One region of the Vibrio sp. 1402 genome, then DNA from elsewhere that is predicted to be linked to it. Evidence: predicted binding sites of a transcription regulator. Region 1 holds the regulator's gene; the other holds the start of a gene.
What was found. The regulator PurR, encoded in region 1, represses purine synthesis genes. The targets are predictions, from matches to a motif close to TNANGNAAACGTTTNCNTNA.

Region 1 (15,577 bases):
GCCAAGTGAGAATTCATAACTTGGCAATCGATTAATTGACCTTGCTTTGACGCCAAATGGTTGCATAAGTACCACAATGCAATTTTGGATGCGTTATCTTTTAGACTAAACATCGACTCTCCGCAAAAAAGTTGGCCCACGCAAATGCCATATAGTCCGCCAATCAGGTTGTTGTCATGCCATACTTCTACAGAGTGACAGTGACCAAGTTTGGCTAACTCAATGTAGGAAGCTTGCATTTCCTCGTTGAGCCATGTTTCCTCTGCAGGGCGTGTTGAAGAACATAGTCTAATCACTTCTTCTGTCGCGAAATTGAGTGTTACTTTATAGTTATGTTTACGCTGAAATTTTTTGAGACTTTTAGATGGCTTAAACTGTAATGGGTCAAACACGGCGCGCGGAGAAGGGCTCCACCATAAAATAGGTTCACCAGGACCATACCAAGGGAAAATGCCTTGATAGTAACCATTGAGGATTCTCATGGGGTTTAAGTCACCACCAAAAGCCAGCAAACCATTGGGGTCGCTGAGTGCTTTATAGGGTGAGGGAAAGTTGAACGTTTCATCGAGTTCAGTTAAATAAATAGCCATAAGAAGTCGTTACCAACATTGGAGTCAGAGGAGTTTATGATGACCTGGTTAAGAAATATCGTAAAAGTATGGCTTGGGATCATACTGTTTTTACCACTTGTCGCCAACGCAGCCTATGAAAGAAATGTTGCCAAGCCAGTTAATGAAGTAGTTTACGGGAAGATTGACTCTGTCCGTTATATTACTCAACAAGAGGTTGTTCAATCGAAAAGTAACGGTTGGAAGACACTACTTGGTGCCACTATCGGTGGTTTAGTCGGTAATCAATTTGGTGGCGGTACGGGAAGAGAAGTCGCGACGGCAGTGGGTGCGCTTGCTGGTGCCGCAGTTGCTCAAAACCAAAGTAATTACCAATACACGGTTGAATATAAGTTAGTTGAGCTACTCATCAAAGTGAAGGGTGATAAGCTAATTAATGTCATCCAAGATGTTGATAAAAATATGTTATTTAGTCGAGGGGATGAAGTTCGTATTTTATATTTTGATGATGGAGTCAGGGTTGATATCACTTATTAACCCTAGGTTGTTTTAGTCTAACGAAGCCTAATCAGGCATGTACAGTCGGGCTGGCTTATAGTCAAATAAAGTCGAAATAGTTTGCTGTTTCGCCGTGCTTCTTTCGCTCTGATTTACATCGCTGGCAATGCCTTTAATTCTGTATCTTTAGGCTGCTTGAGGATATTCATAAATTAGCGCCGATTTACTCTGGTTTTGTCGTGTTTTTTTGGGTAGTCTGAATTCACGAAGAATTGTTTAGCCCTCATAAAAATCGTATGTTGAGGGCACAAAGGATTATCAACTTTTAATGGAAAGCCTAACGTTACAACCTATCAATAAAATTCAAGGGGAAGTGAACCTTCCTGGCTCTAAAAGCGTTTCTAATCGAGCTCTTTTACTTGCTGCTCTTGCTAAAGGCAGAACTCGCCTTACTAATCTCCTCGACAGTGATGATATTCGTCATATGCTGAATGCGCTGACTAAACTAGGCGTTCAATACCAACTTTCCGAAGATAAAACAGAATGTCTCGTTGAAGGCCTTGGGCGTCCGTTTTCTGTCTCAGAGCCGGTAGAGTTATTTCTCGGCAATGCTGGCACTGCGATGCGACCATTAGCTGCGGCTCTTTGTCTTGGAGAAGGGGAGTATGTACTGACGGGCGAACCTCGTATGAAAGAGCGTCCAATTGGTCACCTTGTCACGGCACTGAAAGATGCTGGTGCGAACGTTGAGTACATGGAAAACGAGAACTTTCCGCCTCTCAAAATAATTGGTACTGGCCTAAAAGCAGGTACAGTTTCTATCGATGGGTCCATTTCAAGTCAGTTCTTGACCGCTTTCTTAATGTCTGCGCCATTGGCTGAAGGTGAAATTCGCATCAACATCGAAGGCGATTTGGTTTCTAAGCCTTATATCGATATCACCCTGCATATCATGAAGCAGTTTGGAGTCGATGTGATCAACAATGACTATCAAGAGTTTGTGATCCCAGCCGGTCAGCAATACATCGCTCCAGGTGATTTCTTGGTTGAAGGTGACGCGTCTTCTGCTTCTTACTTCTTGGCGGCGGCAGCCATCAAAGGCGGAGAAGTTAAAGTCACGGGTATCGGTAAAAACAGCATTCAAGGTGATATTCAATTTGCTGATGCGCTTGAAAAAATGGGTGCAGAAATTGAATGGGGTGATGACTACGTAATTTCACGTGTTGGTCAATTGAAAGGCATCGATATGGATTACAACCATATCCCTGATGCTGCAATGACCATCGCGACAACAGCGCTATTTGCCGAAGGCACTACCGCTATTCGTAACGTTTATAACTGGCGTGTAAAAGAAACAGACCGTTTGTCAGCTATGGCGACTGAGTTACGTAAAGTCGGTGCGGAAGTGGAAGAAGGGGAAGACTACATCATCGTCAAACCTGTCTCTCAGTTAAAGCATGCTGCGATTGATACTTACGATGATCATCGAATGGCGATGTGTTTTTCGCTGGTGGCACTTAGTGATACGCCTGTGACGATTAACGATCCAAAGTGTACGTCGAAAACGTTCCCTGACTACTTCGACAAACTTAAGGCTTTGAGCTGCTAAATATTCTGACCTGAAACAGGAAAGCCAGAGTGAATAACACTCTGGCTTTTTTGTTTCCCAATACTATTTAACCAGCGTAAATTCCTTAGAAAGGTGATGCGCTAAGTATTTGAACATATTGAATACTGCAGTCGTATTTGAAGTTGGTAAACCTTTGTCATCAAGGAAGTATTCACCTTTAAAAACTAAAACACCTTCTTTTTCTTCTACACTTGTTGCTCGCATTCCCTCGATGTAATCATCGTGCTCTTGGATGATTTGGTTAGCGATCAAAAGAAGGTCGAACTCTTCGATAAACGTTCTATCAGACATATTCTTTCTACCATCCTATTCAGTTAAGAACGCTGAGTATACCTACAACTAAAATGGGTTTGCATGATTAATTCAGTCAATCGTTCAGTAAGACTAAACAGATCAATTTTTAGAGTATAAGCATGATGCGGAGGAAGATGGCAGAGCATTGAACCAAACTATTTTGTGATGGGTAACAAAATTTATTGCATTGGATTAGCGGATGCTAAGTTTGCCTGTTTAGATATGCCGCTCAATACCTTTCAGAACCCTGTCTCTTTGAAGTATAAAGACGATGAATTGTCAACCAATCGGATCTGAATTTCAAAAAAGCAGTTGATCTTCTTTTCATCTCGCACAATAGTAAAAAAAGAAGCAATGAAATAGAACATTATGCGGGTGGCCTTTAAACAAGGCTTCTACCCGCATTATTATGAAGGACGTTAGAGTCAGTTATGGGTAAATCACTCGTTATAGTGGAGTCACCAGCCAAGGCAAAGACGATAAATAAGTACCTTGGTAAAGACTTTATTGTTAAGTCTAGTGTTGGTCATGTGCGTGATCTGCCTACGGCCGGTCAAAGCACTGGTGAGAAAAAAGCCGCAGCCATCTCAACTAAAGGGATGAGTCCGGAAGAGAAAGCGCGCGTTAAAAAAGAGAAAGACCGCAAAGCGTTGATCAAAAAGATGGGGATTAACCCATATCATGACTGGGAAGCGAATTACCAAATCCTTCCAGGCAAAGAAAAAGTTGTCAACGAACTACAAAAACTCGCCAAAGACGCAGATTGCGTTTATCTCGCAACCGATTTGGACCGCGAAGGGGAAGCAATCGCATGGCACCTTCGTGAGATCATCGGTGGCGATGAAGAGCGATACAAACGTGTAGTTTTTAACGAAATTACGAAAAACGCGATCCAACAAGCTTTCCAGACACCTGGCGAGCTGAACATGGATGGTGTAAATGCCCAACAAGCACGTCGCTTCATGGACCGTGTCGTTGGTTTTATGGTTTCACCTTTACTTTGGAAAAAAGTAGCTCGTGGCTTATCTGCTGGTCGAGTGCAGTCTGTTGCGGTGAAATTGTTAGTTGAGCGTGAGCGTGAGATTAACGCGTTTGTACCAGAAGAATTCTGGGACATTCATGCGAATACGAAAACGAAAGACAAAGCGGACTTTAAACTGCTTGTTGCGCAGAAAGACGGTTCTGCGTTTAAGCCAGTTAATGAGGCAGAAACCAAAGCAGCGATGTCTGTACTTGAGAATGCAAGTTACGAAGTATGTAAGCGTGAAGACCGTCCTACAAAGAGCAAGCCTTCAGCACCTTACATCACCTCTACGCTTCAACAGGCAGCGAGTACACGTCTGGGCTACGGCGTGAAAAAGACCATGATGCTAGCTCAGCGCCTCTATGAGGCCGGTTACATCACTTACATGCGTACTGACTCGACTAACCTAAGTGCCGAGGCTGTGGACGCTGTACGTGACTTTATTGGTTCTGAGTTTGGTGATAAGTACCTGCCAGCGAAACCATTGACGTACGGTAGCAAAGAAGGGGCACAGGAAGCGCACGAAGCGATCCGTCCTTCAAATGTGGGTGTTAAGGCGGAAGACCTGCAAGGTGTCGATGCTGATGCGCACAAACTTTACGCTTTGATTTGGAATCAGTTTGTAGCGTGTCAAATGACGCCAGCAGAATACGATTCAACAACCATCAGTGTAAAAGCGGCAGAATACACGCTTAAAGCGAAAGGCCGTATCCTTAAATTTGACGGCTGGACTCGTGTACAGCGTCCAATGGGCAAAAACGAGGATACAATCCTTCCTGCGGTACAACTTGGCGATAAGCTAAGCTTAGAGTCACTTGACCCTAAACAGCACTTTACAAAGCCACCTGCGCGCTACACTGAAGCAGCACTGGTTAAAGAGCTGGAGAAACGAGGTATTGGTCGTCCGTCGACTTACGCATCGATCATTTCTACGATTCAAGATCGTGGCTACGTGAAAGTTGATCAGCGCCGTTTCTACGCTGAAAAAATGGGTGAAATTGTTACTGACCGCCTTGATGACAGCTTTAACGATTTGATGAACTACGACTTTACTGCGCGTATGGAACAGAAATTGGACCAAATCGCTGAAGGTGAAGTGAACTGGAAAGCTGTGTTAGACAACTTCTTTGCTGATTTTACTGGCGATCTTGAAAAAGCGGAGCTGGATGAGTCAGAAGGCGGTATGAAGTTAAACCACATCGTCATGACGGATATCGAGTGTCCGACGTGTAGCCGTCCAATGGGCATCCGTACTGCTTCGACAGGTGTGTTCTTAGGCTGTTCAGGTTACGCGTTACCACCAAAAGAGCGTTGTAAGACAACCATCAACTTGGGTGACGAAGAAGGTATTATTAACGTTCTAGAAGAAGACGTTGAAACCGCAGCTCTTCGTGCTAAAAAGCGTTGTCCGATCTGTGAAACAGCGATGGACGCATACCTGATTGATGACAAGCGTAAGATGCATGTTTGTGGTAATAACCCGAATTGTGAAGGCTACCTTGTTGAATACGGCGAGTTCAAAGTAAAAGGCTACGATGGTCCAGTTGTTGAGTGTGACAAATGTGGCTCTGATATGGTGCTTAAGAACGGTCGCTTTGGTAAATACATGGATTGTACGAGCGAAACGTGTAAGAACACTCGTAAGATTCTTAAGAATGGCGAAGTCGCGCCACCGAAAGAAGATCCTGTTCATTTCCCCGAGTTGCCATGTGAAAACTCAGATGCGTATTTCGTACTTCGTGATGGTGCTTCAGGTCTATTTATGGCGGCAAGCAACTTCCCGAAATCGCGCGAGACACGTGCTCCTTTGGTTGCTGAACTGGCACGTTTTGAAGAGCGTTTACCTGAGAAGTTCAAATACCTAGCGACCGCACCGCAAGAAGATCCTGATGGTCGTCCTGCAGTCGTACGCTTTAGTCGCAAAACAAAAGAGAACTACGTTCGTTCGGAAGAGAATGGCAAACCATCTGGTTGGACAGCGCTCTTTGTTGACGGTAAGTGGGAAGTCACTGATAAGCGTAAAAAAGCGAAAGCATAATAACGTACGATCTAAGTAATGTAAAAAGGCAGCGATATCGCTGCCTTTTTTGCGTTTTGTTTTTGCGTAAAGGCCACTGTGTTGTTCGTATAGATCTTTGCTGCTTTGACTGAGTTTTGCTGACGCGAGAAGATCCCAGCATCAATATTTCGTAGTCGCTGATGTATTTTTTATGTAAAAAATATTCGTTGTAACTTTCATTTTGCATTCACATATTTGTTATACATTGGGCTAAAAAATCGGTGGTGTAGTGAATCCGTTCGTAAATTGTTTTCACAATGTAATCGTTTGCTTTTCCATGTGTGATCTAGATATCGTCTTGAGTACGCAAGAGCTGTATGGTACACAGAATGGCGTATTAAAAATTGTAATTTAGAACCCGCTTAGATAATTTATTACAAAAATTAGTGCAACTGTGTGCATTGTTTGCGTCAAAAAATAAGGAAAGAGTGGACGTTGCATACTGGAAGTGCCGTAGCTTTTTTATCCGTGTTGTAAGAGTTCACAGAAACTCAGAGACGGTTGCTAAATGTATTCGCTTGACTCCCCGAGTATGACTCATTCAAGCGAGTACCAAATCCAAGCTATAACGATATGGAGAACAACAAATGGCTGGTGTTTTGGGAATGATTCTTGCTGGTGGTGAAGGCTCTCGTTTGAGACCTTTAACGGAATCTCGCAGTAAACCTTCGGTACCGTTTGGTGGTAGTTATCGATTGATCGATTTTGCTCTAAACAATTTTGTTAATGCGGATCTGATGCGCATTTACGTCCTAACCCAATTTAAATCTCAATCTTTATTCCATCACTTAAAAAAGGGGTGGAACATCAACGGCATTACAGACCGCTTTATCGATCCTATTCCCGCTCAAATGCGTACTGGTAAACGTTGGTACGAAGGGACGGCGGACGCGATCTATCAAAACCTGCGTTTTATGGAATTAGAGGAACCAGAGCAAGTTTGTATTTTTGGCTCTGACCATATCTATAAGATGGATATCAAACAAATGCTGAACTTCCACTCAGAAAAGCAGGCTTCTCTGACGGTATCTGCATTGCGCATGCCACTAAAAGAGGCGTCGCAATTTGGGGTTATCGAAGTGGATAGTGAAGGTCGTATGATTGGCTTTGAAGAAAAACCAGCAAATCCAAAGTCGATTCCTGGTGACCCTGATTACGCTTTAGTTTCAATGGGTAACTATGTTTTTGAAGCTCAGGTACTGTTCTCAGAGTTGGTCGAAGATGCGGATAATGAAGCTTCATCACATGATTTTGGAAAGGACATCATTCCAAAGATGTTCCCTAGAGGTGATGTGTTCGTGTATGACTTCAGTACCAACAAAATCAGTGGCGAAAAAGAAGAGGTGTACTGGCGTGATGTCGGAACTATTGATGCGTACTGGCAAGCGCATATGGATCTGCTAGAAAAAGATGCTCCATTTTCGCTGTACAACCGTAAATGGCCATTGCACACCTACTACCCACCATTGCCACCTGCGACATTTACCGACTCTGATAATGGTCGTGTGCAGATAATCGATAGTTTAGTGTGTAATGGCAGCTATGTTAGAGGCTCAAGAATCGAAAAGTCGGTGCTTGGTTTTCGCAGTAATATTGCTTCTGCTTGCGATATCAGCGAATGTATACTTCTTGGTGACGTAAAAATTGGCGAAGGCTGTGTTTTACGTCGTGTGATTGTCGACAAGGATGCCGATATTGCTCCTGGTACTCAGATTGGTGTGAATCTTCAAGAAGATAAAAAACACTTCCACGTGTCTGAGGAGGGCATTGTTGTTATTCCGAAAGGAGCTCGAGTTGGCTACTAACAACTTATCTATTCTGTTTGTAGCTTCTGAGGTTGAAGGCCTCATTAAAAGTGGTGGCTTGGCAGATGTTGCCAAGGCACTACCGGAAGCCCTTCAAAACCTACAGCAAGACGTAAGAATTACCATCCCTGCGTACAGCAGTATTGATAAACTCGCAGACGCAGAAGTTGTATTAGAAACAGAATTAACATCATGGCCGCATACGGAGTATCGAGTTTTGCGGCTCATGTTAGGTCAAAATCCTGTTTACCTGATTGATTGTCCGCCGTATTTCAATCGACCATCAATGTATGCGGAGAACAACCAAGCGTATACTGATAACGGCGAGCGCTTTGCGTTTTTTAGTGCAGCATGTCTCGACATGTTACCCAAGCTCGCCTTTCAACCTAATATCATACACGCGAACGATTGGCACACAGGTCTTGTTCCATTTTTGCTCAAGCACAGGTATGGCAATGATCCGTTTTTTGCTCATACTAAAAGCGTCATTTCAATTCACAATGCGGTCTTTAAAGGCGTATTTAGTTATGAAGACGTGCAGTGTTTGCCAGAGTTTCATTGTAGAAACGTTCCCGATGCTGCGGTGAGTGCAACGCATATTACGATGCTCAAAGCTGGTGTAATGAATGCAGATAAGATAAACGCGGTCAGCCCTACGTACGCAGAGGAACTCAAAACAGAGCTTGGCAGTCATGGAATGGCTTGGGAGTTTCAGCAACGCGCGCAGGACTTAGTTGGTATTTTGAACGGTTGTGATTACAGTGCTTGGAACCCGGAAACGGATACTTACTTGCCAGTTAATTACTGCGCCGACCAGCAAAGTATGTCGCAAGGGAAGAAAGCTTGTAAAAAAGCATTACAACAACGACTAAATTTGCCTGAAAAAAATGTAGCTATGTTCGGTATGGTTTGTCGGTTGACCCAGCAGAAAGGCGTTCATTACTTGTTGCCTGCTTTGGCCGATTTTTTGAAGCACGATGTTCAGCTAGTTGTCGTTGGGACCGGAGACCCTGTTCTTGCCGCTCAGCTACGAGAGGTTGCCGCGCAGTTTTCTAGCAAATTTGCCTTTGTAGAAGCGTATGACAATGAACTTGCGCATATCGTTGAAGCTGGTTCTGATTTCTTCTTGATGCCTTCTGAGTTTGAACCATGTGGTTTAAACCAAATCTATAGTATGGCTTACGGTACATTGCCGATAGTACGCGGTGTTGGTGGCTTAAAGGACAGCGTTAGCGATTATGATGTAAACCCATCTGAAGCAACGGGGTTTGTTTTTTTCGAACCGATACCGCAGGCATTGTTGTTAACGATGCTAAGGGCACTGTTGCTCTACGCTCAAAACGAGCCTGAAGTGAATAAAGTACAGTTGCACGCGATGCAACAAGACTTTTGCTGGCAAAAGGCCGCAGAATCTTATTTGCAGCTTTACCACTCAGCGTTAGTTTGACTTAAAATTGTAACGAAAGGCGCCGAATGAGGTGCCTTTATTATCTTGAGTAAGGGGAGTGTGGTAGGATGGCTTTTTACTCAATAGCACGATCTTTTTGATACTGAATATGACCCAGCCGCTACTTTTTCATAAAACTTATTTGCACCCTACTAGTAATGAGTGGGTTGTATTTGTGCACGGTGCTGGTGGTAGCTCTTCTATCTGGTTCAAGCAAATTAAAGCTTACAAGCAACACTTTAACTTATTGCTGATCGATTTAAGAGGTCATGGAAAGTCAAATCAGTTACTTAAAGAGCTCATTGCTAGCCGTTATACCTTTACGGAGGTTACCCAAGATATTTTGAAAGTATTGGACCATTTAAAGATCCAATCCGCTCATTTTGTCGGTATGTCGCTTGGTACTATTATTGTTCGAAACCTTGCTGAATTGTCATCAGAGCGCGTACGTTCGATGGTGCTCGGCGGTGCTGTCACAAGGCTTAACACTCGTTCTCAGATATTGGTGAAATTAGGTAATTTTTGTAAGCATATCCTGCCGTACATGTGGCTCTACAAACTGTTCGCTTATATTGTTATGCCTCAAAGAAGCCAACGAGAATCTCGCCACCTTTTTATTCGCGAAGCCAAGAAGCTTTGCCAAAAAGAATTTAAACGTTGGTTTATTCTTGCCGCTGATGTAAATCCGTTAATGAAATATTTTAAAGATCGAGAGTTACCCATTCCGACTCTTTACTTAATGGGCGACAGGGATTACATGTTTATTAAACCTGTCAAAGAAATGGTTGCAGCACATAAGCTCAGCATTCTACGAGAAATCCCGAATTGTGGTCATGTATGCAATGTAGAGCGTCCAGAAGACTTCAATCAACACTCCATCGAGTTTATTAAACAGCAAGCTGTATGTGCTTAAAACTGAGTGCATCCACTGAATAGGAGAGCCGCTATAGCTCTCCTAGTTGATATCCACATTGCCAACATGCACCAAATTGCCCTTCGTTTATTTCATGACATTTTGGGCATTGCCAATCTTGATACTCATGCCTATCGGATTGTTTTCGATATGCTTTTACTATTTCTTCAGCTTTCATCTTTTGTGCCGTGTCAAAAAGCCACACATAAGGATCGGTATCATCACCAAACGGCAGTTCTCCTTTTAAGCCGAAAATACCTTCTCCGCGAACTTCACAGTAAATTTGTTCCACTTTAAGCAGCTCACATACAATGTGTGCTTCTGCTGGGTTTTTAGCGATAAATATTTTCATCAAAATACCCACTTCACCAATTACGAGTTTTGCTGACTTGGTGTCGGCCTTACTTTATTCATAACCCATTTAGTGATGATTGGAAATAGTCCCAATAGCGCAAAAGACGCTAATACTGCGGGTGAAACAATGCCCGATAGGCTTTCAATTGTTGCTAATTGAGTACCTGCATTCAGATATACGGCTGTGCCTGGCAGCATACCTATTTGGCTAGTGAGATAAAATCGACCTACAGACATCGGTGTTAAGCCCATCAGTAAGTTGATTAGAAAGAAAGGGAATACAGGGATTAGACGCAAGGAAAATAGATAAAAAGCTCCGTCTTTTTCGACACCTTGATTAATTGCGTTGAGTTTATTTCCGAATTTGTTTTGTACCCAGTCACGCAATAAGTATCGGCTGCTCAAGAAGGCCAGTGTTGCCCCCATAGTGCTAGCGAAAGAAACCAGTAGCAAGCTTGTCCAAAAACCAAATAAGGCTGCACCAAGTAAGGTGACTACTGCCGCTCCTGGGATAGAAAAAGCGGTAATTGCAATGTAGGTAAAAAAGTAAATCGCAGCCGAGAATACAAAATTCTGATCGATGTATGTAGTTAGTGCTTCTTGTTGGGCTTTTGCATTCTCTAAGGTTAAATACTGGCCAAAGTTAATACCTAAAAAGACGATAGCCGCTAGTAGGATGAGACCTAATATCAGTTTCTTATTCATAATTTTGATTCCAATTTGGGATATATGTAATAAGACAGTAGGAAAACCGAAAAAATTTCACAAAAAAACCGCAGATTAGACTGCGGTTTTACAAGATAGTTTTTAGGCCGACTTTTATTGGAGGCCGTTCATCAACTCATCTCGGCGAGCTTGAGGTACCACACTCCAATGAGTGCCGTTGATAGCACCTTCTAGTGCCCATAGCAACTCAATGTTGACGGTTGCAGAGTGCGTATCTCTTATCGCTTTATAGGCGTTAAGCGCACCTTCCTCTTCAAGCTTCTCTACGGATTCGATGCCGGCTTTTTTTAGCATGCGCTCGGTAGCCAGTCGTAAGTTAGGCAAATCTTTCAAACGGTTAGGCTTTGTACTTGCTTGCTGTTCTTTCTCAAGCTTTGCCTTTTTCAATGATTGATTCGCTACTTCGATTAAGCGTTCGCTTGATTCCCATAAATCGCTGGAAATAGCGTAGTACTTTGTAACGACTGGAAAGCCACGTTTTTTATAAACGTAAGGCTTTAGCCCTTGTTTCTCGAAGTCAGATGAAGTTTTTTGGTCTGCTCTGATATGAAGCTGATTGTTTACCACTAGTGCAAACATTGTTTCATCAGCGAATAGTCCGAAGCCACCAAACATTGAGCGCGACTTGATATTACCAAGTGCCTCAAATAGCTTCATAGAGTCTTTGAGTATCGGTTTATCCATGTTTTGTTATCTCGGTGTAATTAATATTACGCCACCAAAAGTCAGGTCCGAGAGAGTAGCAAACATGCGTAAAAACAATGTCATTACAGAGTAAAGTCATTGCTTACACACTTGCCATCGGTAACCCCGCTACCTTCCATATCGTAATATGGTTCAGGCCGGAGGCTTTGCGTCCCACTCTTTCGAATGGTTTGCCCTGTGCGTGACACAATGAGCATACTTCTTATATTGAATTAACATCACGGTTTAGCGTTAAAAGTGTGATTTCGGTTCAATAAAAATGATAGATTGAATGCTCTATTTTGCATATGGAAAGGTGCAAATTGGCCTTTGAAAAGGAGTTCTTAATATATATTACATTTATATAAAACAGGGAGTTAACGTTAGTCAATTGTTATTAGAGTGGTGTGAAGTATTAGAGAATGCTTAATTTTTCCAAAAAAATAAGCGCCCCTGTAGAGCGCTTATTTAACACGGTTAAATACAGTGAAATTTAGTTCATTTTCTTCACAGTATTTCGAATTACAAGCTCAGGTTGCATCTCGAAAATTCGTTTTTCGTGTTCTTTATCTTTGATACGCTCAAGTAGAATTTCGAATGCATTTTTACCAACACGACGTTTAGGTTGGTGGATAGTCGTTAGCGGTGGAGAGAAGTATTCCGCAAGCTCGATGTTGTCGTAGCCGATCACTGAAATATCTTCAGGAATTTTGATCCCGTTTTGTTGCAAGCGGCTCATTAGGCCTAGAGCCATTGTGTCGTTAAAACAGAATACCGCCGTCGGGCGCTTGTCCATTGCGGTAATTTTATCTGCAACTAATACGGCCGTATCACATTCAAAGTTACCTTCAAGGATCCAGTCTTCATTTACAGCTAGGTTCGCTTCGCTCATTGCGCGACGGAAACCTGCAATGCGCTCTTGGCAAGCAAGCTTTTCAAAATGACCGCTTAGACAAGCGATATCCGTATGACCATTGTCAATCAGATGTTTGGTTGCAATGTAGCCACCTTCTTCTGAGTTATCCATGATCTTGTCTGCTTGTGAGCTCTCTGGGCCCCAATCCATGACCACTTTAGGAATGTCCGCATGACGGTCAAGCATCTCTTTTAGTTCTTCGGTTAAGTCAGAACACATCACTAGGATGCCATCAACGCGCTTTTCAGCCAGCATACGAATGTAATCGCGTTGTTTTTCGTAAATCCCGCCTGTGTTACATAAAATCAGAGTATAGCCTTGGCGGTAACAGTAGCTCTCAACGCCATCAATCACTTCTGAGAAAAATAGGTTAGTTGATTGAGTTACTAACATGCCAATCGTACGAGTTGAGTTGCATTTTAGGCTGCGTGCAACGGCACTTGGCGCGTAATTCAGCTCGTCAACGGCTTTCATTACTTTTTCTTGCGTTGCTTCTGCAACGAAACGCGTTTTATTGATAACGTGCGAAACTGTCGTAGTGGAAACGCCGGCTAAGCGAGCAACGTCTTTTATCGTGGCCATAAATGGTGTCCTGTATCGAGCTACTGAAATATGTCGTATTGGATGTACCTGATGCTCTAATGGTTTCACACCTAGCAATCTAAAATTGGCGCTAAGTGTCTCGGCAGCGGTTGATCCAAGTGCGACAAAAGGGTGCGTAGCAGCATCGGTCGATGAATTTTATCTTTTTTCTATCTGATGAGAAATTGCCATCAACCTGTTAAGAAAACACAAAAACCGCTATATTTCAGCGGTTTACATATAAATCATATTTAATCGTTTGCGCTCACATTTTAGCCCTATGTGGACTGACTAGCAATGTTTTCAGCAAGAGATTTGTGTATTTGAAGTCACATTTTGACTGCTAAATAACCAAGCGTCTTTGCGCTAAGTTAAGGCAAACGAATATTATACCCAAGTTACTTACAATTGGTCACTTTCAGGCATACAGGAAGCCCGATAGGCAGGCTCCCTAAAAATAGGCGGCAATTATTCCCCAAGAAGGTAGGCGCTGTCTAGTTTACAAAATGCAACTAATAGTTTCGCGACACTCGAGTAAAATCCAAATTCGTCGAATTTTTTACATTTGTCTGAAAACTGAGGTAACCAAGACATCAATTGTTGCTGGATAAAGTCGTTTTGTTTAACGAAGGCTTCTTCCATGTGTTTTTCTTGTTCAAGCTCGTTTGAGCGGATAATCATGTTCCCGAGAAAGTCGAGCTCAACGGCTAAGTGATCCGCAGGTTCCTTTAGGTTTTCGTCTACTTGAACGCCAAATTCAGCCATCAACTTTTCCATTTCCTCAGCTGGCTTGTCATTCAGTAAACCTGATTCACCAATGTACATGGATGCGTAAGGAAGAGCGCCGTATTTTTCTGTCTTCAAAAACAGTTCACAAAAGTCAGCTGCAAGCTCTAGTTGTGCATCTTCACGATCTTGTAACCGATTCAATGCATCAACTAGGCTATCAACAGCTGGTTTCAGCGACTCATTTTCACCTAAACCTGCGAGAAAACTGCGAATTTCAACACTGTGATAGGCTTCCAATTCTTTCTCTGTTAGTTCTTTTGCGAACAAGCTCGAAAACCACCAGTAAATTTCAGCGCGTTTTTCATTAAAAGCTTTCACTTCTTGCATTTTGGGCTCCTGAATGATGCTTCAAGTCATGCATCACAAAGTCAATTAGGGATATCCCCTAAGTGTAATCAATTAAAATGAATAGCAGTAACTATAATTGTTATGTTTTATGGTCAAAAATGACCGTTTATTAATAGCAATGGGCAAGCTTGTTTTGAATCAATAAAAACGCTAAATCTTGCGTTTTAATGTATCTATGACTAGAAATGTTACTAGTTATGAATAGAATACGTCTTGGATAATAAGAAGACAGAAAAGTGGTGTAAATGAGCTATCACGTATTAGTCGTAGAAGATGATGTTGTAACTCGTAGTAAGCTTGCGGGATATTTCCAAAATGAGGGCTACCAAGTCAGCGAAGCAGAGAGTGGCGCAGAAATGCGTGAAGTTTTGCAAGCGGGCGATGTAGACCTGATCATGCTGGATATTAACCTGCCTGGTGAAGACGGCCTGATGCTTACTCGTGAGTTACGTAGCCAATCGGATATTGGTATCATATTAGTAACAGGACGCACGGATAGCATTGATAAAATCGTAGGCCTAGAAATGGGTGCTGACGATTATGTGACAAAACCTTTTGAACTGAGAGAGCTGTTAGTTCGCGTTAAAAACTTGCTGTGGCGTATTTCAGCAGCGCGCAGTGGCAGCTCGAAAGCGAATGAAACCAGTGAAGAGCACATTGTGCGCTTTGGGGAGTGGACATTCGACATTCAACGTCGCGCACTTAGCCGCAACGGTGAGCCAGTAAAACTAACTAAAGCAGAGTATGAACTTTTGGTGGCATTATCGTCTTACCCTAACCAGGTGTTAAGTCGTGAGCGTATTTTGAACATGATCAGCCATCGAGTGGATGCGCCGAATGACCGCACCATTGATGTTCTTATTCGACGTATGCGCGCAAAAATGGAGTTCGATCCTAAGAACCCACAGATTTTTGTAACGGTACACGGCGAAGGCTATA
Region 2 (15,577 bases), on a different contig from region 1:
ATCACGAGTACCTTTACGGATACAACGTTTGATGTCTTCTAGAGATGGCTCTTCGCCTTCTTCTAGGTAAGCCATCATTAGATCTTCGTCTTGCTCTAGAGCAGTTTCGATTAGCATTTCACGGTATTCAGCAGCTTTTTCTACCATGTCTGCTGGAATATCTTGAACTTCGTAGTTCTCTGGTTGGCCAGACTCATCCCATACGTAAGCTTGTTGGCTTAGTACGTCTACAACACCTACGAAATCTTCTTCGATACCGATAGGTAGAGTCATAACTAGAGGTGTAGCACCTAGTACGTTCTGTACTTGATCTACAACTTTGTAGAAATCTGCGCCCATACGGTCTAGTTTGTTAACGAAGATCAGACGTGATACGTGTGATTCGTCAGCGTAACGCCAGTTAGTTTCTGACTGAGGCTCAACACCACCAGAACCACAGAATACACCGATACCACCGTCAAGTACTTTTAGAGAACGGTAAACTTCGATAGTGAAGTCAACGTGTCCAGGAGTATCGATGATGTTTAGACGGTGATCGTTCCAGAAACAAGTTGTTGCTGCAGACTGGATTGTGATACCACGCTCAGCTTCCTGCTCCATGAAGTCAGTAGTAGTTGAACCGTCGTGAGTGTCACCGATCTTATGGATCTTACCAGTTAGCTTTAGGATACGCTCTGTAGAGGTAGTTTTACCCGCGTCTACGTGAGCAAAAATACCAATGTTTCTGTATTTTGATAAATCAGTCATTGTCTTACTCTGTTAATAAGGTATAAAGTGCGCGCAGAGTATATCACATTCTGTCAATACTGATACCCTTGCGTGCGGATGGAAGAAAAAAAATTTTAACGTGAAATTTCCGTCCCCAAAGCATAGTCAAACACAGCAATTTATGTACTTTATTCGCATTTTATTGAGGACGGATAGAACAGTTTGTGATTGCACAAATACCATTCTTATGAGCATTACAGCTCGTCAAAAGCCTCTATAGCTTCCGACAATTTCTTAACGCCGTGAATTTGCATGCCAGGGATGCCACCTTTCGGCATGTTGGCTGCTGGCACGATGGCTTTCTTGAAACCATGTTTGAACGCTTCATTCAAACGCTCTTGCCCACTTGGCACTGGACGGATTTCGCCCGCAAGCCCTACCTCACCAAAAATCACCACATCTTTAGGGAGTGGACGGTCACGAAAACTCGATAAAAGCGCCATAACTAAAGCAAGATCAGCGCTCGTCTCCGTCACCTTAACACCGCCAACCACATTAACAAAGACATCTTGGTCTGCCATTTGTAAGCCACCATGCTTATGCAACACAGCAAGCAAAAGTGATAGGCGGTTCTGCTCCAAGCCGACCGCAACACGACGAGGGTTGGCTAACTGCGAGTAATCCACCAGCGCTTGAATCTCTACTAGTAGAGGGCGCGTGCCTTCCCAAACCACCATGACGGAAGAGCCTGATGTTTCTTCTTCACCACGAGAAAGGAAGATCGCTGATGGGTTACTCACTTCCTTCAATCCTTGGCCTGTCATTGCAAATACACCAAGCTCATTCACAGCACCAAAACGGTTTTTATGACTACGCAAAGTGCGGAATCGGCTATCCGTTCCACCATCGAGTAGTACCGAACAGTCGATAATGTGTTCAAGAACTTTGGGGCCCGCAAGGGTACCATCTTTTGTTACGTGACCAACAATAAATACCGCAACATTATTCTGTTTTGCGTATCGTGTCAGAGCCGTCGCAGATTCACGTACCTGAGCAACACTGCCAGGCGACGATTGAACATCAGAAACGTGCATCACCTGAATCGAGTCTATTACCATTATACGAGGCTGCTCTTTTTCGGCGATTTGGCAAATTTTGTCGACGTTCGTTTCCGATAGCATTTTTAAATGATCTTTCGGCAAGCCCAATCGGGAAGCACGCATTGCCACCTGCTGTAACGACTCTTCACCGGTTACGTAAAGCGTTGGCATTTGCGCAGATAAACTACACATGGTTTGCAACAGAAGGGTTGATTTACCTGCACCAGGGTTACCACCAATCAAAATTGCGGCACCTGGCACAACCCCACCACCCAACACGCGGTCAAGCTCTTTAAACCCACTGGTGAAGCGAGGTACTTCTTGCAGATCAATTTCGGATAGCGTTTGAACCGTAGCTTCTGTTGCGGAACCAGCGTAGCCGCTTAAGCGTTCATTGCGAGCAACGGTTGGCGATGCAGCGATACGTACTTCTGTTATCGTATTCCATGCACCACATGCGTTACACTGCCCCTGCCAACGGGGAAAGTCCGCGCCACAATCATTACAAACATACGCTCGTTTTGCTTTCGCCATGATGCCTCAATTTTTTCTACAAATGTGACTAAGCACAGCCAAGTCAGACCTGAACTGAAATGAACTATTGATATACTTAAGTATTACTTCGCTTAGCCGATACAATTTAAAGTAACGACATACTCTAACAGAAATAATGCAGCAATCTGAAATTCTCTCGCTCGCAGAACGACTCATTCCCGTTTACGGTACGAATGACTTTGACTTTGTCCTTGGCCAACTGACCGAGGAAGAGCCGCCTTCGGCCAAAATTTTGGTTAAAATGGAACTTAACCGCTTAATGGCTCCATGCAAAAAAAGTATTGATTTGCGAGGTCGCGTTCAAGGCGAATGTCGCGAGTATATTTTGGATGGTATTCCACATTGGTTGGATGATGTTGCTTTCAACGCTTACCATAAAAACATCAAAAAGTTTGGCTGCTACACGGAAGGAATGTGGGAAGCATTGGTCAACACGCGAAATAACTTTCGCGTAATGAGCAAGCGCCTTACTCAGCAAAAAACGCAATCGTTAACGGATCCTAAAAGCCCGTTCTTAGCAGAACCCGTTCACCTAGGCTACGATTTAAAGCGCCAAGAAAAACGCTTGAAAGTCCAATCTCAAGTTGAAATTTGCCGTTCTAAAGGACAGCTTCTTCATGGATTAAGCATTGATTTATCTAGCTCTGGCGCAAAGTTCAAAGTCCCTAGCGCATTTAAATATAACCTTGGGGAAATTATTCAGGTCACGTTTACTGAATTTGCCAGCAAATCTAACGTTGCAGGTATAGAGAAACCGCTTGCATACCGCATACTCGCGGTTGATGACTGTTACGAAAATGACTCAGTTCGATACCTCAGAACCATACGCTTAACTGACACCAATGTCGTCACCAGAGTGATAGATGAAGCGCTCAACAGTGCTGCTAAAAGGGCTCGTCACGACAATCAAGACAAGATTATTCGAGCTCGAACTCGCGGTTATGAGCACATCGCACTAAAGCACACCAGCAGCTTGCCTCTATTCTTTGATGGTAGTGACCTAAAATTAGCAATGTTAACGCCAAACAATCAAAAGCTTTGGCAATACTGGCACGATGAGAGAAACCAGCAAATGTTTGGTTCCTTATTCAACGAGCAACGCATCGCGTCACTCATTAAGCCTGGTGTGAAAGGAACAACCAATGTCCTTTATTCATTTACTCACGAGCACGAGAATCGAACCTATTTCTATTCGATGTTTCGCCCTGAAGCAACTCGCGAACAGCGCCAGCTATTTTGGCATTTAGGTGGCAAACGAGAGAGTTGGCGCGCCTTTAGAATTTCAATCTTTGAACTATCAGAGCAAGAACAGGAAGACCTAGCAGCATTCTCTCCAGAGTTGGCAGAAACGTCTCAATCACTGACTCATATTGGTATTTTGCAAGAAATTGCTGACGAAAAGTCAGGGCAGGATTACCTGCTAACTGAAAAGCCGCGCTTACCCGCTAATACGTTAAACGCGTTTCGCCATCCGAGAAGAGTTATTGGCAATCCAAAGGGCATTTATTTTGATGCAAAGTCTCGTCGTAAAGAGCCTCGTTATCGTTTTAAAACACCTTTAGAGTTGTACTCAGGACAAACTAAAACAGGCGGCTGTACTGTTGACCTTTCCAAACGAGGACTCGGAATTAGGCTAAGTGAGCCCACGATGTTACGTTCTGGGCAAGAGGTAAGAATCAACTTTCGAGAATTACAACTCTACGATAAAAAATTGCCGTTAATGTCGGTGCCATACCGAGTAATTCGTGTAAGCCCAGATGGTTGTAGCGTGCAGTTAGTTATTGATGAAAGCAGCCAAACCATGAAGGTAATCGCTTTTTTCAACAGCATTATCGAGCACAATCAAGACAAGCTAATCGCGCAAAAAGAGACGCTACCAAGTAATGCTCTACTTGAAAGGCTGCACTGCATGTTGCTCTCGCGTACGCTGAGCACGCCCATTTTTATCAGTAAGAGTACGTCATCTTCAATAAAAACCCCCGTTATCGGGGTGAACTTGCCGCTACCTAAACACATTGAACTTTTTGCCCGTCTTGGGCATGACCAACTGTTGTCACTTGAACCTATCTTTAAAGGCCGGACAAGCACATTAATCGCAGAGCCAATAAAACGTGTAGAAGGTGCTCAAGCCAGACATCAGGATATCTACATAAGCGCCGTAAAAGTAGGTAATAAAATTACAGGCATTGAGTCAAAGCTTCATCAAGAGTTCAACAGCGTAAAAGAGCGGATTCAATTTATAAAGAAAGCGCGAATGATGGGTGACTTTTACGTGATTCGCCTTTCTACTGCGCCAATTTTCGATCCGATGACATCATTACTGCAACAAGATTTAAGTGACTTAACCCAATTTGGCGTACATCAAGCGAGCAAGTTAGAAAAAGAGTTAACAGCGCTCGTTGGTTACAGTGAATTTGAAGACATTACTGAAGAGGTTGTAATTAGATTGGAGTTAACCGAGTAAATTCAAAGTCATACCAAATTGAAAAAAACACCGCCTTTCTGGCGGTGTTTTTGAATGGATGGTTAAGGTTTAGCTTTCCAGCTGACCTTTTGCTGCTTCACCAATGCGCCAGATAAAATACAGAGCACACCGCCCAACCCTGCAAAGCGAATCGCTGATTGCGCTTGAGCTTCCACTTTTGGTTTTGCGTGATACGCAATCCCTAATCCTGCCACCGACATCATCACAAGATCATTAGCGCCATCACCGACAGCAACCGTGTTGTGCTGCTCAATTTCATATTCATCCGCCAGTTCCACTAGAATGTCAGACTTCATCTGCGCCGTTACCACATCGCCAAGTACTTTACCCGTGAGTTTGCCGTCAATAATTTCTAATTGATTGGAGCGAGCAAAGTCTAAGTCGACTTTATCTTTGATGTAATCAGAGAAGTAAGTAAAACCACCGGAGGCAATCGCTGTTTTCCAGCCCAAGGCTTTCAACGTCGCAATTAGCGCTTCAAAGTCCGGCATGAATGGTAACTGGGAACGAACTTGTTCAAGAATTGATTCATCGGCACCTTTGAGCTTACCAACTCGCTGACGTAAACTTTGCTCAAAATCCAGCTCACCTTGCATGGCACGTTCAGTGACTTCAGCGACCTCATCCCCTACTCCTGCCAGTTTCGCGATTTCATCAATACACTCTATCTGGATCGCCGTTGAATCCATATCAAATACAATCAACCCTTGGGTTGATAGATCGGGCACTTCATTAAGCGAGGCGTAATCTAGGTTGAGACTTTGTAAGATCGTTTCATGTTGAGGAGTCAACTCTCCGGCCATCAGGGCTACTTCATATTGGCCAACTTTCCACGTTTCTAGTATTGGGTTGTAAAAGCCGGTGAAGAAATCAATGTCTTCGAAGTGACTTGGCGAAAGGTACTCAGCAAATACGATCCAGTTTGCTTTTGCTTTATCTAATTGGGAGGCAAATCGAGTCTCGGGTAATCGTTTTAAAAGTGTCGTATGTTTTCTGATAGGCAAGCTTTTTGACGCGTCCATGTATATAATCCCTTATGACTTTGCTAAAACGTTACCTCAACAAACTAAAAAGGCAAGTCTTTGTTTTATTTTAAATGGATGAGTAAAGAGCATGAGTGAATCTTTGTTCTCAGTAAGGAATGCCCTAAGAATTCTGGCACTAATCCTACTGTGTGTGATGTTGTTTATCACAATAAAAAACAGTGTTGTGATCAGTAAGGGTAATGAGAAAATTCAAGCACAACAGCTTGAAACGCTCACCAAAGTTTTGATTTCACAGGCGTCTCTTTCTGCCAGTGAGATGATTTTAACTAAAGATCAAGAACGATTACTTCAGCTAACAAACCAGCTAGCACAAGACCGTTTAGTGTTTGATGCAACAATCTACGATGCACAGGGTGTACGTTTAGCGTCTAGTGAAGAGGCATTATCGGTACGCGAAGTTCTTGGCCTGGATACGCCTTTGGCAACAGCTTCCATTGGTCGCCAGCAGTTGGTTGAACCAGTTTTTGCAGATGGTGCGCTTATCGGTTTTGTTCGCGTGACCTTTGAGACGGGCCGGGTGACGGCTATTTCTGACCACCACTATCGCAAGAGCGATCGTTATATGTACATGATGGTCTTAATGAGCTTTGTCTGTGGTATGTTGTTCATCTTGATTTTACGTCGACAACCGATACGTCGTAAAAAAGCGCCAAACCTGCTGCTAACCAAGTAACTAGGTAGCGCTAACAACTCATATAAAAACAGCCCGCAATGTGTGGGCTGTTTTTTTAGCTCTTGAGAGCGAAAAATAGAATGACTCTTCGTCGCTTACTCTTCGTCACCAAGCAATACTGAATCTAGTGCGATTAGCATCATGTCGTTGAATGTCGTTTGACGCTCGTCAGATGTAGTCTGTTCGCCAGTCTTGATATGATCAGAAACCGTACAGATTGTCAGAGCTTTTGCACCGTATTCTGCCGCAACACCGTAAATACCAGCCGCTTCCATTTCAACACCAACAATGCCGTACTTGTCCATTACATCGAACATTTCTGGATCTGGCGTGTAGAAAAGCTCTGCTGAGAATAGGTTACCAACTTTAACGTCAATACCGCGAGCTTTTGCAGCGTCTTCTGCCGCACGAACCATGTTGTAGTCTGCGATTGCCGCGAAGTCATGACCTTTAAAGCGGATACGGTTCACTTTAGAGTCAGTACATGCACCCATGCCGATCACAACATCACGCACTTTGATGTCTTCATTCACTGCGCCACAGCTGCCAACACGGATGATTTTCTTCACGCCGAAGTCTTTGATTAGTTCAGTCGCGTAAATCGAGCATGATGGGATACCCATACCGTGGCCCATTACCGAGATCTTACGGCCTTTGTATGTGCCTGTGTAACCAAACATATTACGAACGTCACACACTTGAACGACATCTTCGAGGAAAGTCTCTGCGATGTATTTTGCACGTAGTGGATCGCCAGGCATCAGTACGACGTCTGCAAATGCACCCATTTCAGCATTGATATGTGGAGTTGCCATTTTCTTTTCCTTAACCTTTCTCTAGCGCTCCGCGCTTAAGGCGATATAAGCCAGAGTATTCTCATTTCCGACAAGCAGCATTTACATACTGCAAACATAAAACTAGGAGCAATCAAGCTCCTAGTTTTCAAAAACCTAACTAATTATAGGAAGTTCTTACCGTAATCCATTGGAGAAGTACCGAAGTAACTTGCCAATGTTTGACCGATATCTGCGAATGTTTCGCGGCGGCCAAGAGAACCAGCTGGTACTTTTTGACCATAAACCAATACTGGGATGTGCTCACGAGTATGGTCAGTGCCTGGCCATGTTGGGTCACAACCGTGGTCAGCCGTTAGGATAAGCACATCGTCTTCTTTCATCATCTCTAGCACTTCATTGATGCGACCATCGAAGTACTCAAGTGCCGCTGCGTAACCCGCTACGTCACGACGGTGACCGTAAGCTGAGTCGAAGTCTACAAAGTTAGTGAATACGATCGTGTTGTCGCCCGCTTCTTTGATTTGCTCTAGCGTTGCTTCGAACAATGCAGGGATACCTGTCGCTTTCACTTTCTTAGTGATGCCGCAGTTTGCGTAGATATCAGCAATCTTACCAATAGAAACCACGTTGCCTTGCTTCTCTTCAACAAGTTTCTGTAGAACCGTTGCTGATGGTGGCTCAACAGAAAGATCACGACGATTACCTGTACGCTCAAATTGACCTTTACCAGCACCAACAAATGGACGCGCGATAACACGACCAATGTTGTAATCTTCTAGCTCTTCACGTGCGATTTGGCAAAGCTCTAGTAGACGGTCTAGACCGAAAGTCTCTTCGTGACATGCGATTTGGAATACAGAGTCCGCAGAGGTGTAGAAGATTGGTTTGCCAGTCTTCATGTGCTCTTCACCAAGATCGTCAAGAACTTGAGTACCAGATGCGTGGCAGTTACCTAGGAAACCGTCAAGACCTGCACGCTCAAGAATGCGGTCAGTCAGTTCTTTCGGGAAGCTGTTTGCTTTGTCAGTGAAGTAACCCCAGTCAAACAGAACAGGAACACCTGCGATTTCCCAGTGACCAGACGGCGTGTCTTTACCTGAAGAAAGCTCTGCTGCATGACCGTATGCACCAATGATTTCAGCGTCTGCGTCTAGTCCAGGTGCGAAGCGACCTGTCGATTCTTTATGCGCCATTGCCAAACCAAGTTTCGATAGATTTGGAAGGCGAAGTGCACCTTGGCGATTGTCGTTATCTGCTAAGCCTTTTTCACATTGGTCAGCGATGTGACCTAGTGTGTCTGAACCTACATCACCAAATTCTTTAGCGTCGGCAGTTGCACCGATACCGAATGAGTCTAGTACTAAAATAAATGCTCTTTTCATTGCTCGTTCCTTAGGCCCACTCGGCTTTTTATTATGGTTGAGTAGGCCTTGTGTAATTGCTTGTTCTATTAGATATCTTCTGCACGAATTTGGCGGTAAACCTCTGGAGTTGGTGTGTATTCACCACCTACTTTGATTGCACTGCGCAGTGCTTTTGCCGCTTCTTCCCATTGCTCTTCAGTGCGAGCGTGGATGACCGCAAGAGGTTTATCACTGTCTGCGACCTCACCTAGGCGGATGAACTCGTCGAAACCAACTGCGTAGTCGATTTCATCAGTAGCAACACGACGACCACCACCCATAGCAACCACAGCCATGCCGATAGCACGTGTATCCATTGCAGAGACAATGCCCGTTTCTGTTGCGTAAACTGGCTTGATGATTTCTGCTTTTTCTAAGTAGTTGTTGTAGTTTTCTACGAAGTCCGCAGGGCCGCCTAAGCCAGCAACCATCTTGCCGAAGCACTCAGCCGCTTTGCCGTTATCCAGCACTTCCATCAGTTTTGCGCGTGCGTCTTCTGTGTTCTCAGCAAGCTTGCCAAGTACTAACATTTCAGCACATGAAGCCATGGTCACTTCAAGTAGACGAGGGTTACGGTATTCACCTGTTAAGAAACGAACCGCTTCACGAACTTCTACTGCGTTACCCGCTGAAGACGCCAATACTTGGTTCATGTCCGTAAGAATTGCCGTAGTCTTAGTGCCAGCACCGTTTGCTACCGCAACGATTGATTTTGCTAGCTCTTCAGACGCTTCGTAAGTTGGCATAAATGCACCTGAACCCACTTTTACGTCCATCACTAGCGATTCCAGACCCGCCGCCAGTTTCTTAGAAAGGATCGACGCCGTAATCAGGGAGATATTGTCTACCGTTGCGGTAATATCACGAGTAGCGTAAACACGCTTATCCGCAGGAGCAAGGTCACCAGTTTGACCGATGATCGCCACACCAGCGTCTTTGGTTACTTGACCAAAAACATCGTTGCTCGGCGTAATGTTGTAACCAGGGATAGATTCAAGTTTATCCAGCGTACCGCCTGTATGACCAAGACCGCGGCCAGAGATCATAGGTACGAAACCGCCACACGCTGCCACCATTGGGCCAAGCATTAAAGAAGTTACGTCACCCACACCACCGGTTGAGTGTTTGTCGACAATTGGACCACCGAAGTTCATGTGGCTCCAGTCGATAACCATGCCCGAATCACGCATTGCACACGTTAAGGCGATGCGCTCATCCATGGTCATTTCATTAAAGAAAATCGTCATAGCAAACGCCGCAATCTGACCTTCAGATACCGTGTTGTTCGCTACGCCTTGAATAAAGAAGTTGATTTCGTCTGCGGTAAGTACTTCACCGTCACGTTTTTTACGAATGATTTCTTGTGGTAAATACATTAGTGCCTCCCAAGCTCTTTTGAGCCATGGTTGTAGTAGGATAGAAGAGGTTTGGTAGCACCCGTTTAGGTGCTACCGTTCAGACGTATTATTGGAATTAGTACGCTGTTGGATCAGCGACGTCGTCCGATACTTCTAATGTATTTAGTAGGTTGGTTAGCAGGCTAGACGCACCAAAACGGTAGTGACGAGCATCAACCCAGTTGTCACCTAGGATTTCGTCAGCCATTGCTAGGTATGCTGCTGCGTCTTCAGCAGTGCGCACACCACCTGCTGGTTTGAAACCAACAGTTTCTGCAACACCCATGTCGCGAATAACTTCAAGCATCATGCGAGCGTATTCTGGTGTTGCGTTTACTGGCACTTTACCAGTTGAAGTTTTAATGAAGTCAGCACCTGCTTCAATACAGATTTGAGATGCTTTCTTGATTAGTGCTTCTTCTTTTAGTTCACCTGTTTCGATGATCACTTTAAGAAGAATGTCACCACAAGCTTCTTTACATTGCTTAACTAGTTCGAAGCCTACTTTCTCATCACCCGCCATTAGCGCGCGGTAAGGAAAAACTACGTCAACTTCGTCTGCACCGTAAGCAACCGCCGCTTTTGTTTCAGCAACTGCGATTTCAATGTCGTCGTTACCATGTGGGAAGTTCGTTACTGTTGCAATACGAACCTCTGGCGTACCTTGCTCACGAAGTGTCTTCTTAGCAATAGGAATAAAGCGAGGGTAAATACAAATTGCAGCTGTGTTGCCTACTGCTGTTTTCGCGTCATGACATAGTGAGATCACTTTTGCATCAGTGTCATCGTCATTCAACGTAGTTAGGTCCATAAGTTTAATTGCACGTAGCGCTGCTGCTTTTAAATCGCTCATTTCTATCTCCGATCAATATTCAAAAAATTCACTACTCAGCCTTACATCACGTCTTTAACTATAATCAACAAGTCGAGACAATGTGAGTAAATGGCTAAACAGTCTATTAATGAACGGACTTGGTTCCCTGAAGACTCGGCATATACAGCGAAAATTTATCATATGCCAATTGCTATCCTTGTCACCGCACAGTACCAGTTTGGCCTATGGCACAACAATCTATGATTGCGGTGTCTTTAATATCACATCACAAAGCAAAACGCCTATTAGATCTGATATTGCAGGGCAATTCATTTGCCCATCGATTATGTAATATTCATTACGTGATTAAGAATCAAGCTTAACCACTATCCTGTGATTAATACATTATAGAGTTTCACCGCAAAACTGTAGCACCAAATAGAGCGCAAACGGTTTGTATCTCAAAATTTCCTAGCCCCTATTCCATTGACTGCGTAATACCTCGACTAAGGCAAACACCCGATGAAATTTTGGAGCCCGAAAAACGAAAAATGCCCCGCAGCAATCTCTTGCTACAGGGCATGATGTAAAACGGCGTCTATATATTAAGAACCGATTCTAATTATAGTGCTGCAAGGCTTAAGCAGAAGCCTGCAATTGTCGCTGCCATAAGGTTAGACAACGTACCTGCAAGAACTGCTTTAACACCCATGCGAGCGATGTCACTACGACGGTTTGGTGCAAGGCTACCTAGACCACCAAGTAGAATCGCGATAGAAGAAAGGTTCGCGAAACCACATAGTGCGAATGAGATGATAGCTGTTGTCTTCTCAGACATTACTTCACCAGTTGCCGCGATTACTTGAGCGTTTTCACCTAGATATGGTGTGAAGTTCAAGTAAGCAACGAATTCGTTCACTACGATTTTCTGACCGATGAATGAACCAGCTGTTACAGCTTCTGCCCATGGAACACCGATTAGGAATGCTAGTGGAGAGAACGCGTAACCTAGGATTAGCTCTAGTGTTAGTTCTGGCATGCCGAACCAACCACCGATGCCACCTAGCATACCGTTGATTAGCGCGATTAGACCAACGAATGCGATTAGCATTGCACCTACGTTAAGCGCAAGTTGTAGACCAGAAGCCGCACCGCCCGCAGCTGCGTCGATTACGTTAACTGGTTTGTCGTCACCGCCGTCCATCGCTTCTTCGATACTTTCGTGAGGCTGGTCAGTCTCTGGGTGAAGGATTTTAGCGAACAGTAGACCACCTGGTGCTGCCATGAATGATGCCGCAACTAGGTACTCTAGTGGAACACCCATAGATGCGTAACCTGCTAGTACACCACCAGCAACAGAAGCTAGACCACCACACATTACCGCGAATAGCTCTGATTGAGTCATTTTTGGAACGAATGGGCGAACAACTAGAGGTGCCTCAGTTTGACCTACGAAAATGTTAGCTGCAGCTGACATTGATTCCGCACGAGAAGTGCCTAGCGCTTTTTGTAGTGCGCCACCAAGAATCTTGATAACCCATTGCATAACGCCAATGTAGTAAAGAACTGAAATCAGTGCAGAGAAGAAGATCAGTGTAGGAAGAACACGGAATGCGAAGATGAAACCGCCGCCGCCGAATACTTCGAACATCTTGTCAGAAACAAGACCACCGAACAGGAATGATGAACCATCGTTACCGTAGTTGATAACGTTAGAAACACCTGAAGAGAAACCGTTTAGTAGATCACGGCCCCAAGGTACATACAGAACAAATGCACCTAATGCGAATTGGATAGCGAATGCGCCACCCACAGTTCTAAAGTTGATAGCTTTTCGGTTGTTAGAAAATGCCACTGCAATCGCAAGAAGCACTACCATACCGATTAGGCTCATAAACAGGCTCATAGTTTATGACTTCCTTATAAGTTATTTATTGGCGTGTTACAAAATGGAGCTATAAAGCGGGGGCAATTATACTCATGCAGAATCAATTAAAGTAATGCCAGCCTCACACTTTCCTATAAGATTCATGATTGATTCAACCAGCTTTGTGAGTTAATTCACAATAAGCAGGAAAACGTTTTCGATTTCAAACCACATCTTTAGATTTTATTCACATATCGAGAAAGCAAAATTGCTATTTTTCCACAGTTGAGAGGCAATCGATTGCTTTCGGCCGTTATGCAACTCTACGAGCTCATTAAAGACGTGAATGAGTTTGGCTGGGTGATTTGACTCCCCTTGATATCCAAGTATAGGCATATCTGGTGCGTCTGTTTCGATTACTAGGTTTTCGAGTGGTAATTTTTGAATTGCGTCGCGTGTTTTCTTGGCTCTTGGGTAGGTAATCGTTCCTCCTACACCGATAAAAAAACCTAATTTGACCCACTCCATGGCTTGCTGATAACTCCCAGAAAAAGCGTGTAGCACACCACCTCTAGGGAGATTCGCCGCTTTCACCATTTGAATGAGGCGATTGTGCGCTTTTCGGCTATGTAAAATAACTGGGAGTTCGAAGCGTCTAGCCAGCTCAAATTGAACTTCAAGTATCTTTTCTTGCAACTGTGGATCAACATCAATGGCAAAATCTAAACCACACTCTCCTATTGCCACGCACTGCTGCCCTTTTTGATTTAGATAGCCTTCTAGCTCTGTAAGGTGCTGCTCAACGTTATCTTCAAGAAAATACGGATGAAAGCCGAGAGCATAATACAAATTGGCATGTTGCTCTGCCAAAGTTTGAATACGAGCCCAATTTTGCGGACCGACGGAAGGAATCAAAATTCTTGCGACGCCTTGCGTTTGAGCAAGCTCAAGTTGATGCGCAAAGTCATCTTGAAACACATCAAAATCAAAGTGGCAGTGCGTATCAAAGAGCTTCATCTTGACGCTTTTTATCTGTATCTGCGGGCAGAAAATCAGAGGATGGTTGGGCTTCACTCTTCTCTTTAGTTTGATGGGCAGGGTCTTTTCGATATGGGACGCAACTGCGTTTCTGGTCGGGGGTTAACCCCATTTCTTTACACCAATTGTCGTAACGCTTTAGCCCACGTTTAAACCAGTTCATATCTTATCCTTATATAAAAACGCCCTTGGCTAAGTTTATAGCCAAGGGCGTTTTAAAATCTAGTTTGCGTTAAGGCTTACCCTAACCGCACAAATTAGTGCTCGCGCGTCGCACGGAAATCAACGTCAGGGAAACGCTCTTTCGCTAAGTTTAAGTTAACCATTGTTGGAGCGATATACGTTAGGTTATCACCCCCATCCAATGCTAAGTTCGCTTGATTCTTGCGTTGGAACTCATCCAGTTTCTTCGCATCACCACACTCAACCCAACGCGCAGTTGCAACGTTAATGCCTTCATAAATCGCTTCAACGTTATACTCAGACTTCAAACGAGCCACAACAACATCAAACTGAAGTACACCAACGGCACCAACGATCAGATCGTTGTTCTGTAGAGGACGGAATACCTGTACCGCACCTTCTTCTGATAGCTGAACCAAACCTTTGAGAAGCTGCTTCTGCTTTAGTGGATCTTTCAGGCGAATACGACGGAATAGTTCCGGAGCGAAGTTCGGAATACCAGAGAACTTCAGTGATTCACCTTGCGTAAAGGTATCACCAATCTGAATAGTGCCGTGGTTGTGTAGACCAATGATGTCTCCGGCGTAAGCGTGTTCTGCACGTGCACGGTCACCAGCCATAAAGGTTACTGCATCAGAGATACTCACTTGCTTGCCAAGACGAACGTGGTTCATCTTCATACCTTGCGTGTAAGTGCCAGATACAATACGCATGAATGCGATACGGTCGCGGTGTTTTGGGTCCATGTTCGCTTGGATCTTAAATACGAAACCAGAGAACTTCTCTTCAGTCGCTTCAACTTCACGTTCAACCGCTTGACGAGTTTTCGGCGCTGGAGCCCATTCAGTTAGACCGTCTAGCATATGATCCACACCAAAGTTACCTAATGCAGTACCGAAGTAAACTGGCGTAAGATCACCTGTTAGGAACATTTCCAAATCAAACTCAGGGCAAGCACCCATAACAAGCTCAAGCTCTTCTCGAACACTTTCCGCAAGGCCTGCACCAACTTTTTCATCAAGCTCTGGGTTATCGAGACCTTTGATGATTCGAACTTCTTGAATCTCATGACCGTGACCTGATTCGTATAAAATCGTTTCATCACGGTGAATGTGGTACACACCTTTAAATTCTTTACCACAGCCGATTGGCCATGTAATTGGCGCACACATCATGCCCAACTCGTTTTCTACCTCGTCCAATACTTCCATTGGATCACGAACGTCACGGTCAAGTTTGTTCATGAAGGTTACGATTGGCGTGTCACGCAGACGCGTTACTTCCATCAGCTTACGTGTACGATCCTCGACACCTTTCGCCGCATCGATAACCATCAAACACGAGTCTACTGCCGTTAACGTACGGTATGTATCTTCCGAGAAGTCTTCGTGTCCAGGCGTATCAAGTAGGTTTACCAGACAGTCATTGTAAGGGAACTGCATTACAGAAGTGGTTACCGAGATACCACGTTCTTTTTCCATTTCCATCCAGTCTGATTTTGCGTGCTGTGC

Region 2: R7044_RS13770 (NupC/NupG family nucleoside CNT transporter) is a predicted target of PurR. The motif match lies at 13,049-13,068, and genes of this name have one in related genera.

What each region holds. Positions count from the first base shown of each region.
Region 1 covers NZ_JAWOWE010000002.1:83,603-99,179, forward strand. The annotation lists gene aat (leucyl/phenylalanyl-tRNA--protein transferase) at 1-590, opposite strand, end outside; gene R7044_RS03840 (glycine zipper 2TM domain-containing protein) at 630-1,106, shown strand; gene aroA (3-phosphoshikimate 1-carboxyvinyltransferase) at 1,396-2,676, shown strand; gene R7044_RS03850 (YciN family protein) at 2,740-2,988, opposite strand; gene topA (type I DNA topoisomerase) at 3,423-6,053, shown strand; gene glgC (glucose-1-phosphate adenylyltransferase) at 6,662-7,879, shown strand; gene glgA (glycogen synthase GlgA) at 7,869-9,326, shown strand; gene R7044_RS03870 (alpha/beta fold hydrolase) at 9,436-10,239, shown strand; gene R7044_RS03875 (DUF2007 domain-containing protein) at 10,271-10,591, opposite strand; gene R7044_RS03880 (TVP38/TMEM64 family protein) at 10,612-11,298, opposite strand; gene R7044_RS03885 (TfoX/Sxy family DNA transformation protein) at 11,413-12,003, opposite strand; cyclic di-GMP riboswitch class I at 12,120-12,209, opposite strand; gene purR (HTH-type transcriptional repressor PurR) at 12,497-13,501, opposite strand; gene torD (molecular chaperone TorD) at 13,970-14,617, opposite strand; gene torR (two-component system response regulator TorR) at 14,884-15,577, shown strand, end outside.
Region 2 covers NZ_JAWOWE010000006.1:206,894-222,470, reverse strand. The annotation lists gene fusA (elongation factor G) at 1-747, opposite strand, end outside; gene radA (DNA repair protein RadA) at 963-2,342, opposite strand; gene R7044_RS13810 (PilZ domain-containing protein) at 2,479-4,827, shown strand; gene serB (phosphoserine phosphatase) at 4,890-5,870, opposite strand; gene R7044_RS13800 (YtjB family periplasmic protein) at 5,962-6,567, shown strand; gene deoD (purine-nucleoside phosphorylase) at 6,663-7,382, opposite strand; gene R7044_RS13790 (phosphopentomutase) at 7,526-8,746, opposite strand; gene deoA (thymidine phosphorylase) at 8,815-10,143, opposite strand; gene deoC (deoxyribose-phosphate aldolase) at 10,241-11,017, opposite strand; gene R7044_RS13775 (hypothetical protein) at 11,108-11,242, shown strand; gene R7044_RS13770 (NupC/NupG family nucleoside CNT transporter) at 11,601-12,884, opposite strand; gene R7044_RS13765 (TatD family hydrolase) at 13,089-13,862, opposite strand; gene R7044_RS13760 (DUF5363 family protein) at 13,849-14,046, opposite strand; gene prfC (peptide chain release factor 3) at 14,141-15,577, opposite strand, start outside.